2 regions of the Serratia sp. NFX21 genome follow, and region 2 is predicted to be linked to the other one. Evidence: predicted binding sites of a transcription regulator. Region 2 holds the regulator's gene; the other holds the start of a gene.
The links. Region 2 encodes PurR, which represses purine synthesis genes. Its sites were predicted from a motif close to CANGCAAACGTTTGCNTG; they were not measured.

Region 1 (7,974 bases), 1.7 Mb from region 2:
CGGCTGCGTAATTGGCTGCCGGAGTCGATCGAGCTGATCCTCAATCCGCTGATCACTACGCTGGTGACCGCATCGTTGGCGATTGTGATCCTGCAGCCGCTGGGCGGCTATATTTCGGATGCCATCGCCCACGGCGCTAACCTGGCTATCGACAAAGGGGGCCTGCTGGTGGGAGCTGTGCTGTCCGGGCTGTTCCTGCCGTTGGTGCTGTCCGGTTTGCATCAGGGGCTGGTGCCGATCCACGTCGAGCTGGTGCAGGCACATGGTTCCAACCCATTGCTGCCGATTTTGGCGATGGCGGGTGTTGGTCAGGTCGGGGCTGCGCTGGCCGTACTAATGAAAACCCGTAATGCACGGCTGAAAAAGGTGATCAAGGGAGCGTTGCCGGTCGGTATTCTCGGCATTGGTGAGCCCTTGATTTTCGGGGTGACCTTGCCGCTGGGGCGGCCCTTTGTCGCCGCGTGTCTCGGCGGTGCTGTGGGCGGGGCGCTGATCAGCTACTGGAAGGTAGCGACGGTGATCACCTTCGGTATCTCGGGTTTACCTTTGGCGTTAACCATTGTCTCGGGTAAGGTGATGTTGTATCTGACGGGTCTGGTGATTACCATTGCCGCTGGATTTATTTTCACCTGGATAATGGGATTCAACGATCCTGAGGAGTAGCGCTTGAGCGAGAAACAGAGCCAACAGGCCGCGGAAGGCCGCCGTGTGGTGTTCTTTGATCTGGACGGCACGCTGCATCAGGAAGACATGTTTGGTAGTTTCTTGCGTTTCTTGTTGCGCCATCTGCCATTGAATCTGTTGCTGGTGGTACCGTTGTTGCCGGTTGTCGGGCTGACGCTGTTGGTGATGGGCCGTGCTGCCCGCTGGCCGATGAGCGTGCTGCTGTGGTCGATTACCTTTGGTCGCTCGGAGGCCCGCTTAAAGGCGCTGGAACAGCGTTTTGTCAGTTATTTCCGCGATAAGGTGACCGCTTTCCCGGTGGTGCAAATGCGTTTGCGCCAGTACCTCGAAGCGAATGATGCGCAGGTATGGCTGATTACCGGTTCGCCGGAGCGTCTGGTGGAGCAGGTATATCAGGACTCTGCTTTTCTGCCGCAGGTCCATCTGGTGGGCAGCCGTATTTTACGGCGTTACGGTGGTTGGGTGCTGGCTCTGCGTTGCCTGGGGGTACAGAAAGTGACTCAGTTGGAACAGCGTCTCGGCGCGCCGCTGAAGTTATATAGCGGCTACAGCGACAGCAAGCAGGATAACCCTTTGCTGTATTTCTGCGAGCACCGCTGGCGGGTCAGTAAGCTGGGTGAGCTGCAGCAGTTGGAATAACTAAAGGGCGGATATCCGCCCTTGGTTTAATCATAAAGCTGTTGGTTAGACTGAGATACCCGGGCCTAGCGCACCGAGGGGCGCTCCGGCAGCTAAAGCTGCTACGACCCCTTCGGCACGCTCTCCCTAATAACTGGCTTTAACGAAGTATAAGGGCGGATATCCGCCCTTTACTGTTTTTAATGGATTACATTGCCGCGCGGAAGATGGCGACGATCTGTTCGTGGGTGGCTTGTATCGGGTTGGTGAAACCGCATGCATCTTTCAGCGCGTTGGCCGCCAGCGTATCGAAGTCCTGTTCTTTCACTTTTAAATCGAGCAGCCCAGCCGGGATGCCGACGTCTTTTGCCAGCAAACGAATGGCGGCGATACAGGCAGCGGCGCCCTGTGGGTCGTTAAGATGCTTCACATCCAGCCCCATGGCGACGGCGACGTCTTTCAACCGTGGCGCGCAAACGCGGGCGTTGAACTCCTGCACGTGCGGCAGCAGCACCGCGTTACATACCCCATGAGGCAGATCGTAGAAACCGCCAAGCTGGTGCGCCATCGCGTGCACATAACCGAGAGAAGCGTTGTTGAAGGCCATTCCGGCCAGGAACTGGGCGTAAGCCATATTTTCACGCGCCTGCATATTGCTGCCGTCGGCGACCGCGTCGCGCAGCGATTCGGCAATCATGGTGACGGCTTTTAGTGCACAGGCATCGGTAATCGGGTTGGCGGCGCTGGAAACATAGGCCTCAATCGCGTGGGTTAATGCATCCATCCCGGTGGCGGCGGTCAGGCCTTTCGGCATACCGGCCATCAGGTGCGGGTCGTTGACCGACAGGATTGGGGTGACGTGCTTGTCGACAATCGCCATTTTGATGTGGCGTGCTTCATCGGTGATGATGCAAAAACGGGTCATTTCAGACGCGGTGCCAGCAGTGGTGTTGATGGCAATCATCGGCAACTGCGGTTTGGCGGAGCGATCGACACCTTCATAATCCTTGATCTCTCCGCCGTTGGTCGCGACCAGCGCGATGCCTTTGGCACAGTCGTGTGGCGAGCCGCCGCCAAGAGAAACTACGCAGTCACAGCGGTGTTCTTGCAGCAGCGCCAGGCCCTGTTTCACGTTAAGGGTAGTTGGGTTAGGGTGAGTACCGTCATAAACGCAGCTTTCGATCTGTTGCGCGGCGAGTAACTGTTGAACCTGGGCGACCACGCCGATGTTATTCAACACTTTGTCGGTCACGATCAATGCGTGGCGCAATCCCTGTTGTTTCATGGTCTTTGCCGCTTCGTCCAGACAGCCGGAACCAATCATATTGACGGAAGGGATAAAGAAAGTTGAGGCAGCCATAAGTCACTCCTTGATAAAAGCTTTATTGCTTGCCTCAAACATTACTACGCTAATTATTAAGCGTTTATGATCTATCGCAATTTCGCGGTATACCCGTTGTCTTTTAAACCACCCTGTTGTTAGCTGCGCTGCAGACGTGGCCGGATGTTAATCATCGGTCAGGTCGTGCGGTTTGCGGCCCAGTTGCCATATTTTTTCAGCGTAGTGGCCTAACGCCCACAGACTCAGGCCGAGCAGCACAAAGAAAATCGCCTTTGGCATCGCACCCCAGAAAAACTCGAAAAAGCGGGTATAGAGGTTAATGCCAAGGAAAGTCAGGCCGAACCCGCGCAGCATGCCATCGTCACGTTTTAGCCCCAGCCAAATGCAGCCGACGGCGACAAGGCCGAACAATAGGCTCCAGTGCAACAGTTCTATTTGACGAGCGTTGTACCAACTGTCGAGGTCACCATAGTTGCCAAAGATTGACAGCAGCCACAGGGCAATAAACAGATACAACAAGCCCATCGCCAGGGAAACTCGTTCCAGCCCGCGACTGGCGAGCAGCGGTCGTAACAGCAAAGCCGCGGCGATCAGGACCAACCCGAAGGCAATAAAGCGCATCGGGAAACTCATGCCCAGCCAATAAGCTCCCCAGCCGGACATATAACCGGTTTCGGCGCCGAAGGCGTTGCCGAGTGACAGCAGGGCAAACCACCACACCAGCCCGGAGCGGCTGAACCAGCCGATCACGCCATACAATAGGGCGGCGAATATCAGCAGCAGTGAAACCCGGCCGCTGCCGTTATCCAGCCAGACGCCCATCTGCCACAGGGCACAGGCGGTAAACAGCACGGCAACGAACAGCGCCGCCTCATTACCGTAGCGTTTTTCCGGATGGCGACGACGACGGCGCAGCGCCCAGATATAGCAAAGTGCGGCTACTACGGCAGCGATAGTCATGCGCACCGGTGCGTCGAAGCGGAACAATTCGCTCAAGCGGTAAAGCAGCTCGCTGTCGGCGAACAGGCTGCTGATGGCTATCACCAGCGAAGCCAGCGCGGCGAGAAACGCATAACGTGCCAGTCGTCGCCAGTCGAAGGGTTGTACCTCGAGATGTTGCAGCAGCTGCTGCTGTTGTTGCGGGGTCAGCGCGCCTTCACCCACCCAACCGTCCAGTGCTTTTCGCACCACGGCGGCATTTTTTTTGCTGAACTTCATGTTTCCTGTCCCTGAAAAGCACCGTTATTCAATCAGTATATACCCGTTGTATTTCAAGCAGCAGAGTTCAACTTTGCTCCCACCTGTAGGGGGCGAATATATTCGCCCCGGCTAACACGGGCGCAGCATGCAGCGCCCCTACTGTGTATAATGCCCGCCGCAAAGTGCACGAGGAATGATGCAATGACTGAATATAACGATGAGTACTGGATGCGTCAGGCATTGCGGTTGGCCCTGCGTGCGCAGGAAGAGGGCGAGGTGCCGGTAGGGGCATTGCTGGTGCTGGATAATCAGGTGATAGGCGAAGGCTGGAACCGACCGATTGGCCGCCACGATCCGACGGCGCATGCGGAAATCATGGCTTTGCGGCAGGGCGGGGCAGTGCTACAGAACTACCGTCTGCTGAATGCTACCCTGTACGTGACCCTGGAACCCTGCGTGATGTGTGCAGGCGCTATGGTGCACAGCCGTATTCGTCGGTTGGTGTACGGCGCGGCCGATGTTAAAACCGGTGCGGCAGGGTCGCTGGTGGATATTTTGCGCCACCCCGGCATGAATCATCAGGTGGAGATCCTGTCCGGCGTGCTGGCCGAGGAGTGCGCCGCTACGCTGAGCAACTTTTTCCGCATGCGTCGTGAGCAGCAAAAGGCGTTGAAACAAGCGCAGCGCACCGATGTAGATAACAAGCCGGAATAATCAGAAGTTCAGTGCCAGTTCCGGCGTAACGGCCGGATAACCTTTCCCCAGGTCAGCCTGTTCGGCCGCTTCCTGTGCCGCCTTTCTCTCTTTTTCCTGCAAATAACCCACCAGGCTGACCTGATAGCGGCGAATGTTTTCCACGTAGTTATAGGCTTCGCGCCCACGCGCATAGCCGTAGGTTAATTGCGGGTAATAGCGTTTCTGGCTGAGCATCGGCAGACGCTGTTTGACGTCGACCCAGCTGTCCGGATTGCCTTTTTGCATTTTGGTCAGTTTGCGGGCATCGAGCATATGGCCCCAGCCCATGTTATAGGCTGCCAGTGAGAACCAGATACGTTCATCTTCCGGCACGCTGTCGGGCACCTTGGCCATTAGCCTTTGCAGGTAGAGGGCACCGCCCTGAATACTTTCCTCGGGATCGAGACGATCGTTAACCCCCAGACCGTCGGCAGTGGCGCGTGTCAGCATCATCAGGCCACGCACGCCGGTCGGTGAGGTTGCCTGCGGGTTCCAGTGCGATTCCTGATAGGCAATGGCCGCCAGCAGTTTCCAGTCGATCTCGCTGGCGTACTTTTCAAACAGTGAGCGGAAGGTCGGCAGCACCGAATCGATGGCGGACAGGAAGGTTTTGGTATCGACGTAATCGAAACTGCCTACGTGGCCGAGGTACTTCTCTTCCAGCCGCGCCAGCGTGCCGTCATCAACCATCTGGCTGTAGAAGTCCAGCATTGCCGCATACAGGCTGTCATCGGTGCCACGTTTCAGATACCAGGTGACCGGTTCTTCATCGGTGACGTCGAACGCCACTGCCAATTGCGGGTGGATGCGTTGCAGCAGCGCGATGGTAACGGAATCGCCGAGGGTGTAATCCAGCTTGCCGTCGGCCACCTGCTCGAGCAGCTCTTTGGAGGTGAGATCGCTGGAGGCTTCCCAACTGAGATCCGGGAATTTACTTTGCTTGAGCTGTTTCAGGGTGCTGACGTGTGCCGAGCCGGAGGCCACCGCCAGTTTGCCTTTAATATCAGCAAAGGTTTTCGGCCGCGCCGTACCCAGGCGATAAACCAACTGTTGGGAAACGGAATAATAAGCCGGGCCAGTGCGCGCGCGGCTGAGGCGATCCTGATTGTAGATCAGACCGGCGGCCAACAGGTCGGCATCGTCATCGTCCAGATCGTCAAACAGGTCATTAATGTTCTTGTGCGGGATCACCACCAGTTTCACGCCCAGGTAGTTGGCGAAGCGTTTTGCCAACTCGTAGTCGAGACCACTCGGCCCCTGCTTGGTGGTGAAATAGGTCAACGGCGAGTTTAGCGTACTGATACGCAACTCTCCGCGCGATTTGATCTCTTCGAGTTGCCCGCCCTGACCGCCGCGCCAGGTAATATTGGGCCACAGGGCGAGCGCCAGAAGCAAGGTAACAACACCGATTAGAATGTAGTTTATTTTAAGGCGTTTCAAATAGTTATCCAGTGGTGGCACACATGCACTGCCGACGGCTGACCAGTCTTTTCTTATGGTTAAATCAACAGTGCCGGGGCATTTTGCGCAACAAAACGCCAGCGCGCAACTTTATTGACACGTTATGACAATTCGAGGGGGCGGAGAGCTTTTATCAATAATAGCTACGCAAACGGTTTCGTCGGCGGCGTAGATTCTCTATAATGGCGCGCGTTTTCCCCCTGTTGCGCCCAATGAAGTGCTGAAGTCAGTTGCTTCGAAGACGAGAGAACTTTGATTATGGAAATACTGCGTGGTTCGCCCGCTTTGTCGGCTTTTCGTGTTACCAAACTGCTGTCCCGCTGCCAGGACGCTCAACTTCCGGTCAGTGATATCTACGCCGAGTACGTCCACTTTGCTGATGTTAGCGCACCATTAAATACCGAAGAGCACGCCAAGCTCGCGCGCCTGCTCAAGTACGGCCCCTCTCTCGCCGAACATGCCCCTGAAGGCCGCCTGCTGTTGGTGACGCCGCGTCCGGGTACCCTTTCTCCGTGGTCTTCCAAAGCCAGCGATATCGCCCATAACTGCGGTTTGAAGCAGGTGCTGCGGCTGGAGCGCGGTCTGGCGTTCTACGTCAAGGCAGAGGCGCTGACCGAAGCCCAATGGCAGCAGCTTGCCACCTTGTTGCACGACCGCATGATGGAAACCGTCTTCAGCAGCCTGCAACAGGCGGAGCAACTGTTCGCTCAGCATCAGCCGGCACCTTACCAGAGGGTCGATATGCTGGGGGAAGGGCGCAGCGCGCTGGAGCAGGCTAACCTCAAGCTGGGCCTGGCACTGGCCGAAGACGAAATCGACTATCTGCTGAATGCCTTTACCGGTCTGGGGCGCAACCCGACGGATATCGAACTCTACATGTTCGCGCAGGCCAATTCCGAGCACTGCCGCCATAAAATTTTCAATGCCGATTGGATCATCGACGGCGAACAGCAACCGAAGTCGCTGTTCAAAATGATCAAAAATACCTTCGAACAGACGCCGGATTACGTGTTGTCGGCATATAAAGACAACGCGGCCGTGATGGAAGGCTCGCAGGTCGGTCGGTTCTTCGCCGCACCGGAAAGCGGCCAGTATGACTACCATCAGGAAGCCGCTCATATCCTGATGAAGGTGGAAACTCATAACCACCCAACGGCGATCTCCCCATGGCCGGGTGCGGCTACCGGCTCCGGCGGCGAGATCCGTGACGAAGGCGCGACTGGCCGCGGTGCCAAACCCAAGGCCGGTCTGGTAGGCTTCTCGGTTTCCAACCTGCGTATTCCCGGTTTTGAACAGCCATGGGAGCAGGATTTCGGCAAGCCAGACCGCATTGTGACGGCACTGGACATCATGACCGACGGCCCATTGGGCGGTGCGGCGTTCAATAACGAATTCGGCCGTCCGGCGCTGGTGGGGTATTTCCGTACCTATGAAGAGCAGGTCAACAGCCATAACGGCGTGGAACTGCGTGGCTACCACAAGCCGATCATGCTGGCGGGCGGTATCGGTAACATCCGTGCCGACCACGTACAAAAAGCTGAAATCACCGTCGGTGCCAAACTGGTGGTGCTGGGTGGCCCGGCAATGAATATCGGCCTGGGCGGCGGCGCGGCATCATCCATGGCCTCTGGCCAGTCTGATGCCGATCTGGATTTCGCTTCGGTACAGCGCGACAACCCGGAAATGGAACGTCGTTGCCAGGAAGTGATCGACCGCTGCTGGCAGTTGGGTGAACAAAACCCGATTCTGTTTATCCACGATGTCGGCGCCGGTGGCTTGTCCAACGCCATGCCTGAACTGGTCAGCGACGGTGGCCGCGGTGGTCGTTTCGAACTGCGCGATATTCTGAACGACGAACCGGGCATGAGTCCGCTGGAAGTCTGGTGTAATGAATCGCAGGAACGCTATGTGATGGCGATTGCACCGGCGCAGAT
Region 2 (7,974 bases):
TTGTTTTTTCCCGCGTGATTACCGCCTGCAACCGGGCGCAAAATTTGCCATAATGCGCGCTGCATTCGATGAAGATAAGAAACTGATGGCCGAAAAAAGTGATCTTAACGCCCTGAGTGGCCGTTTTCGTGGGTTTTACCCCGTAGTGATAGATATAGAAACTGCCGGATTTAATGCCAAAACTGACGCGCTGCTGGAGATTGCCGCCGTTACGTTAAAAATGGATGAAGACGGCTGGTTGCAGCAGGACGAAACCCTGCATTTTCACGTGGAGCCTTTTGAAGGTGCCAACCTGCAACCCGAAGCGCTGGCTTTTAACGGCATAGATCCGAGTAATCCCCTGCGCGGTGCGGTCAGTGAATACGATGCACTGCACGCTATTTTTAAAGCGGTGCGCAAGGGCATTAAGGATCGCGGCTGTAACCGGGCGATAATTGTGGCGCATAACGCCAATTTTGATCACAGTTTCCTGATGGCTGCCGCCGAGCGTGCCAGCCTGAAACGCAATCCTTTCCATCCTTTCGCCACCTTTGACACCGCGGCGTTAAGCGGACTGGTGTTGGGACAAACGGTACTGGCCAAAGCCTGCATTGCCGCCGATATTCCCTTCGATAGTGCCCAGGCCCATTCAGCGCTGTATGACACCGAGCAAACCGCTCAGCTGTTCTGCGAGCTGGTTAACCGCTGGAAACGCCTTGGCGGTTGGCCGCTGGCGGTCACGAATACCGACTAAGAAAAAAATCGGGCGGCCCAGTATTAGCTGGCACCGCCCGATGACTTCCAACAATAAAACCGAGCCGATTATGGCTGCTGGTCTTCCTGCTGTTTGTACTTCTCTGCCGTTTCTTTGATCAGCTGCTGCAATTCGCCGCGCTGATACATTTCCATGATGATATCACAGCCGCCGACCAGCTCACCGTCTACCCACAGCTGCGGGAAGGTCGGCCAGTTGGCGTATTTCGGCAACTCGGAACGGATGTCCGGGTTCTGCAGAATATCAACGTAAGCAAAGCGTTCGCCACAGGCAGACAGTGCCTGCACGGCTTGCGCCGAGAAACCGCAGTTTGGCAATTTCGGTGAACCTTTCATGTACAGCAGAATTGGGTTCTCAGTGATCTGGTGCTGAATTTTTTCAATCGTCGTCGTCATTATATTGCTTCCTCAAGCCAAATCTCATGGCTACAACATGCATCACACTGGCTATTGTAGCGGCTGGAACAGTTGCAAGAAAACGCCATCTTTTGCAAGGGCATTCCCCCGTTGTCAGTCGCGTCTCACCGGCAGGGCCTTTCCGGTCAAAACATATGCTCAGAATAACATTTTTAATCCGGCCATTTCACTAATATATTTCCTGTCAAAAAGTGCACCTTAATAAATTCCCTGGCGGTCATTGTTGGTTTTTTATACATCAACAGTTTGATTTTTCGGCAAAAAAAATGCTATTAACGTTTTCTCACAATATGGATTATCATTTATGAGTTCTTCGCTGTTTTATATGGCGAAATTCGGGAATACTGTCACTCATTCGATATCTGTTCCGGGGCCAAGGTTGGTAACGTCGACATGCGTTTAATTCTTACGCTTTTTGTGCTGTTGTTTACACAGCTATTCTTTAATCTGGCGCATGCAGCGCCACAGGCACGTGTTGCCGCTGAGCAGCGCAAGAGCCACGTAAACGAAGCCCGGCCGGATGACCGCAAGAAAAAGAAAGCGGTTAAGGCCAGCAGCAAAAAAGTAAAAGTCACTACTCCGCAGAAAACCGCCAAGGTCTCCAAAGCCAAAACAGAAAAAACCGCTAAAAAGATCGTTAGCACAAAATCGAAAAACAAAACTCATAAAATAGCCAAAATTAAAGTGACCCCGCCGAAGAAGGGCTATAAAAAAGGCTATGGGCGCCATCGTGAAACCGGTATGGCAACCGCCAAATTGGTGGCTGACGAAAAACCACTGAAGCTCAGCCCTGCGCACAAAAAACGCTACCAGCATGCCAAGCAAACCGCGATGGCCAAGCTGATGGATCAAATGGGTAAACCTTATCGCTGGGGTGGCTCCTCGCCAAGAACCGGCTTTGACTGTAGCGGTCTGATTTATTACGCCTATAAAGACATCGTTAAAATTAAAATGCCGCGTACCGCCAACGAGATGTATCACCTGCGTGACGCAGCGCCGATCAAGAAGAGTGAGCTGGAAAGCGGCGATCTGGTGTTCTTCCGCATTAACAACCGCGGCGTGGCCGACCATGTTGGGGTTTATTTGGGTAACGGCAAATTCATTCAGTCCCCGCGTACCGGTGAAGAAATCCGCATCAGCCAGCTCGATAACGACTACTGGCAAAACCACTACATCGGCGCACGCCGGGTAGTCACGCCAAAAACCATTCGATAAACTCCCTTGCGGCTGGCACTGTCAGCCGCTCTCCCCTGATCGTTTCCCCAAACCTCGTAGTCATAGCCAATCCCTTGCCCGTTCCCCCTGTAATTCATCGCGAAAATTGCTAAGCTAAATACCCACAATAAAAACAGGTCAATCTAATACCCGTTGTTACGACGGTGGACTGGCACTGTACAAGGAGAAAGCAATGTCGTTCGAACTTCCTGCATTACCTTATGAAAAAAACGCCCTCGAACCGCACATTTCCGCAGAAACTCTGGAATACCATTATGGCAAGCATCACAACGCCTACGTGGTGAACCTGAACAATCTGCTGAAAGGCAGCAAGTTTGAAGGGTTGTCCCTCGAAGAGATCGTTAAGGCCTCTGACGGCGGCATCTTCAATAATGCCGCTCAGGTATGGAACCACACTTTCTATTGGCACTGTCTGTCGCCACAGGGCGGCGGTGAGCCTGAAGGTAAACTGGCCGTGGCGATTAATCAGGCATTTGGTTCTTTCGCCGAATTTAAACAGCAATTCAGCGACGCCGCAGTGAAAAACTTTGGCGCAGGCTGGACCTGGCTGGTGAAAAAACCGGAGGGTTCGCTGGCGATTGTTAACACCTCGAACGCAGCGACACCGCTAACCGGTGATGATAAACCGCTGCTGACCGTCGACGTTTGGGAACACGCCTATTACATCGATTACCGCAACGCACGACCTGCCTACCTGGAAAACTTCTGGGCACTGGTTAACTGGGCATTTGTGGAAAAGAACCTGGCGTAACGCGGGGAAAAACAATCAGGCGCAGCGGGCTGCGCCTGTTTTACTTGAGGGGATCAGTTCAAAGCAGCGGTGAAGCTGAAAGCAATAATCACGGCCAGCGCACAAACGGTGGTGAACAGTGACATTTTCAGATCGGTATCCATTACAACTCCTTTTCAGATTGGGTTTCCCAAGGGTAAAAGGCACACAATTAATGCGTCAAACCATTTTCACACAGTTGAACAATAAAATCTTGTTATCATTTCCCGGTTTATTATACCGATTACCTCTTCCACTTTGGCTCAATATGGGACAAAATTCGCAGTTCACAACTGTGTACCGGCAAAATGCCCCTCCTGACCAAGCGCTGACGACTTCAACACACTAAAAACTCAGTTTTCGCTTCTTTGGAGAAGGATCTACGCAGGCAAACGATTAACATCACACTTACATACTGCAACATGTGAGTTCAGGAGTCATTCTTTACATGGCAACGATTAAAGATGTGGCCAAACGCGCTGGCGTTTCCACCACCACCGTTTCGCACGTCATCAATAAGACTCGTTTCGTCGCCGAAGAGACAAAAGCGGCCGTTGGCGCTGCGATTAAAGAGCTGCATTACTCACCCAGCGCCGTAGCGCGCAGCCTGAAGGTCAATCACACCAAATCGATTGGCCTGCTGGCCACCTCCAGCGAAGCCCCCTACTTTGCCGAAGTGATCGAGGCGGTAGAAAACAGCTGCTACAGCAAAGGCTATACGCTGATTTTATGTAACTCGCACAACAATCTGGACAAACAGCGGGCCTATCTGGCGATGCTGGCGCAAAAGCGTGTTGATGGTCTGCTGGTGATGTGTTCGGAATATCCAGACCAATTGCTCGGCATGCTGGAAGACTACCGCAACATCCCAATGGTTGTGATGGACTGGGGCGCGGCCCGCGGTGATTTTACCGATAGCATCATTGATAACGCCTTCGCCGGCGGCTATCTGGCCGGGCGTTATCTGATTGAACGCGGTCACCGCGATATTGGAGCCATTCCAGGCCAACTGTCGCGCAATACCGGTGGCGGCCGCCATCAGGGCTTTTTAAAAGCCATGGAAGAAGCCAATATTGAAGTACGTGACGAGTGGATTGTTCAGGGTGACTTTGAGCCGGAATCCGGCTACAAGGCCATGCACCAGATCCTGTCGCAAAAACATCGCCCGACCGCGGTATTCTGCGGCGGCGACATCATGGCGATGGGCGCGATCTGCGCCGCCGACGAACTTGGGCTGCGGGTGCCACAAGACATTTCGGTGATTGGCTACGATAACGTGCGTAACGCCCGCTATTTCACCCCGGCACTGACCACCATTCATCAACCCAAAGAGCGTTTGGGTGAAATGGCGTTCACCATGTTGCTGGACCGTATTATCAGCAAGCGTGAAGAGTCGCAGGTGATTGAAGTGCATCCGAAACTGATTGAGCGTCGTTCGGTCGCTGACGGCCCATTCATCGATTACCGCCGCTAATTGCTAATGCCGGAAGCCGCTGTGGTTTCCGGCACCACTTCGCTTAGCCATTCCTGATTCAGCGTTTCACTGTCCCCCAGGTAATCCAACAGCCAGGCCATCGCCGGTGATGGCGTATTCTGCTGCCAGGTCAGACAACAGGGGCTGGCCGGAAACGGCTGCTGCAGCTGCAACGCTACCAGTTCCCCACGCTGCACCAATGGCAAGGCCTGATGCGCCGGCATCATGCCAACGCACAGGCCGGCACACAGACAATCCAGCGCCGAGGCCCAGTCCGGCACCACCAGCCGCCGTTGGTTGTCCAGTGTCCAGGTGACCCGCTTGGGCAGGTTGCGCGAGGTATCTTCCAGACACAGCGACGGGAAAGGCCGCAGTTGCTCATCATTCAACAGGCCATCCATCATCGCCAGCGGATGCTGCGGACTGACCACGCACAGCCAGCGCATGTCGCCCATATCGCGAAAGGCAAACCCGCCCCCGACCGGCACCGCACGCGTCGCCCCAATAGCCATATCAGCACGCCCGTCCACCAGCGCATCCCAGACGCCGTTAAACACCTCAGGTTGGACCATCAGTTCTACGTCGGGGAAATGGCGATAGAAGTCCAGAACCAGTTGGCGGCAGCGCTGGGGTTTAACAATGATGTCTACCGCAATTTTCAGTTGGCCACGCCAACCGTTAGCCACCTGTTGACACTGGCGGCGGGTGTCGAGCATTTTTTTGATGACACTGCGTGCCTCCTGCACAAACACCACGCCGGCCGGGGTCAGTTCCACGTCACGATGACGCCGTTCAAACAGCGGAACCGCCAGCCATTGTTCCAATTGCCGCACGGTATAACTGACCGCCGAGGGCACTCGGTGCAGCTCATGCGCCGCTGCGCTGAAGCTGCCGGTGCGGGCGACCGCATCTACCACATCGAGAGAATATTCAGACCACATAACCCTGCCTTCAATTTTTTTAACAGCACCTCGCAAATATTACCGTTTCACAAGCAGAGATCCAGCCGGATACACTTGCCGGCGCTAAAAACCTGCGACAATAAAATATTAATGAGAAATACCATGCGAAATTCCTTTGGTTTTATGTTCTATCTTGCCGGCCTGAGTATGCTGGGTTACCTGGCCACCGACATGTACCTGCCCGCCTTTGGCATAATGCAGCAAGACCTGCAAATTTCCGCCGGGGCGATCAGCGCCAGCCTGAGTATCTTCCTGGCCGGCTTCGCCTTTGCTCAATTGCTCTGGGGGCCACTTTCCGACCGCCTCGGCCGTAAACCGGTGTTGCTGATTGGCCTGGCGCTGTTTGCCCTGGGTTGCCTGGGCATGCTGTGGGTACAAAATGCCGTTCAACTGTGGTCACTGCGTTTCATCCAGGCCATTGGCGTCTGTTCCGCCGCCGTTACCTGGCAGGCACTGGTGATTGACCGCTACCGTGAAGGCAAGGCCAACCGGGTCTTCGCTACCATTATGCCGTTGGTGGCACTTTCACCAGCGCTGGCGCCGTTGGTCGGAGCCTGGCTGTTGAACCACATGGGTTGGCGTGCCATTTTTGCCGTGCTGCTGGGCATTACCATCATTCTCCTGCTGCCGACTCTGCTGTTGAAAGAAAACGCCAAACCCTTGCCTTCCGCAGAAAAGAAAAACAGCCTGACCTTCTGGCAACTGCTTAAATCCCCGGTGTTCAGCGGCAGCGTTACCATCTTTGCCGCCTGCTCAGCCGGCTTCTTCGCCTGGCTGACCGGTTCACCCTTTATTCTTGGCGATATGGGGTACAGCCCAAATGATATCGGCCTGAGCTATGTGCCGCAGACCCTGGCCTTCCTGTTAGGGGGTTATGGCTGCCGCACCGCGTTAAATCGCATTAATGGCAACACCTTACTGCCGTGGCTGCTGGTAGCTTATGGCATCAGCATGGTGGCGTTATATCTGGTTGCCACGCTGACCGAGCCAACGCTCACCACGCTGCTGATCCCGTTCTGCGTGATGGCGCTGGTCAACGGTGCCAGCTACCCAATCGTAGTGGCGAATGCGTTAACCCCGTTCCCGGAAGGCACAGGCAAAGCCGCAGCGCTGCAAAACACCCTGCAGTTGGGGCTGTGTTTTGTCGCCAGCATGCTGGTATCGGCCTTTATCGAACAGCCGCTGTTGGCAACGGTGACGGTGATGGTTTCTACGGTAGTATTAGCCGCATTGGGCTATATGCTGCAACGGGGAAAAGTGATGGATGAACAGCAGGCGACGCGACAGGAACATGCTAACTCTGCGTCATAATTATATGTATTAATAATCACTTAAAGAATATTTTTGCCGAGTGCGATTTACAGTTGAGTAAGCGCCTCGGCAAGCCTATACTCAAAACGACCTTTTAAAATAACACTTTTATAATTTCTTTATCACAAATTGCTGTTGTGTACGCGTATGGCGTCACACTTTTTTAAGGATTGTCTTTCCAGCGTTTCTTGCGCAGGAACCTTCTTAAAATTTTCCTCTGTTCATAGTCGGATATCAGACGCCACGGGACTTTTTACCGTAGGTAAACGTATGCACCCGCAGAATTTGTCTAAGCTATTTTTTGGCGGGTCATAAGTCAGAAGAAGGTGATGGAGAAGCTATGAGTTCATCGTGTATAGAAGATGTGAGCATCCAGGACAACCCATGGTACCGTATCGCTCATGAAATGCTCAGCATGGCCGGTATTGAAATAAACGGCTCGCGCCCATTCGATATTCAGGTTAAAAACCCCAATTTTTTTAAACGCGTGCTGCAAGAAGGCTCTCTGGGCCTGGGTGAAAGTTATATGGACGGCTGGTGGGAATGTGAACGGCTGGATATATTCTTTCAACACGTGGTCCGTGCCGGTCTGGAAAAGAAACTCCCCCACCATCTTAAAGATACTTTGCGTATTGCCGCCGCGCGACTCACCAATTTGCAATCGAAGAAACGCGCCTGGATAGTCGGGAAAGAACATTACGATCTGGGGAACGATCTGTTTACGCAGATGCTCGATCCGCATATGCAATATTCCTGCGCCTACTGGAAAGAAGCCACTACGCTGGAAGAAGCGCAAGAAGCCAAGCTGCGGATGATTTGCGAAAAGCTGCAGCTGCAGCCGGGTATGAATCTGCTGGATATTGGCTGCGGCTGGGGCGGACTTTCCGCCTATGCGGCGAAAAATTATGGTGTTTCGGTGGTGGGCGTGACCATTTCCGCCGAACAGCAAAAACTGGCGCAGGAGCACTGTGCCGGGCTGGATGTCGAAATCCGCTTGCAAGACTACCGCGATTTACACCTGCAGTTTGACCGTATTGTTTCAGTCGGCATGT

Region 1: the regulator PurR is predicted to act here: its motif matches at 6,185-6,202, upstream of purL (phosphoribosylformylglycinamidine synthase).

What each region holds. Positions count from the first base shown of each region.
Region 1 is NZ_CP183196.1:4,435,460-4,443,433, reverse strand. It holds gene ACNT1W_RS20735 (PTS transporter subunit EIIC) at 1-663, shown strand, start outside; gene yfhb (phosphatidylglycerophosphatase C) at 667-1,323, shown strand; gene yiaY (L-threonine dehydrogenase) at 1,511-2,662, opposite strand; gene ACNT1W_RS20720 (DUF2157 domain-containing protein) at 2,810-3,862, opposite strand; gene tadA (tRNA adenosine(34) deaminase TadA) at 4,013-4,558, shown strand; gene mltF (membrane-bound lytic murein transglycosylase MltF) at 4,559-6,019, opposite strand; gene purL (phosphoribosylformylglycinamidine synthase) at 6,299-7,974, shown strand, end outside.
Region 2 is NZ_CP183196.1:2,784,246-2,792,219, reverse strand. It holds gene rnt (ribonuclease T) at 53-733, shown strand; gene ACNT1W_RS13275 (Grx4 family monothiol glutaredoxin) at 802-1,149, opposite strand; gene ACNT1W_RS13270 (C40 family peptidase) at 1,564-2,385, shown strand; gene sodB (superoxide dismutase [Fe]) at 2,579-3,157, shown strand; gene ACNT1W_RS13260 (YnhF family membrane protein) at 3,211-3,300, opposite strand; gene purR (HTH-type transcriptional repressor PurR) at 3,624-4,649, shown strand; gene punR (DNA-binding transcriptional activator PunR) at 4,646-5,590, opposite strand; gene punC (purine nucleoside transporter PunC) at 5,714-6,922, shown strand; gene cfa (cyclopropane fatty acyl phospholipid synthase) at 7,263-7,974, shown strand, end outside.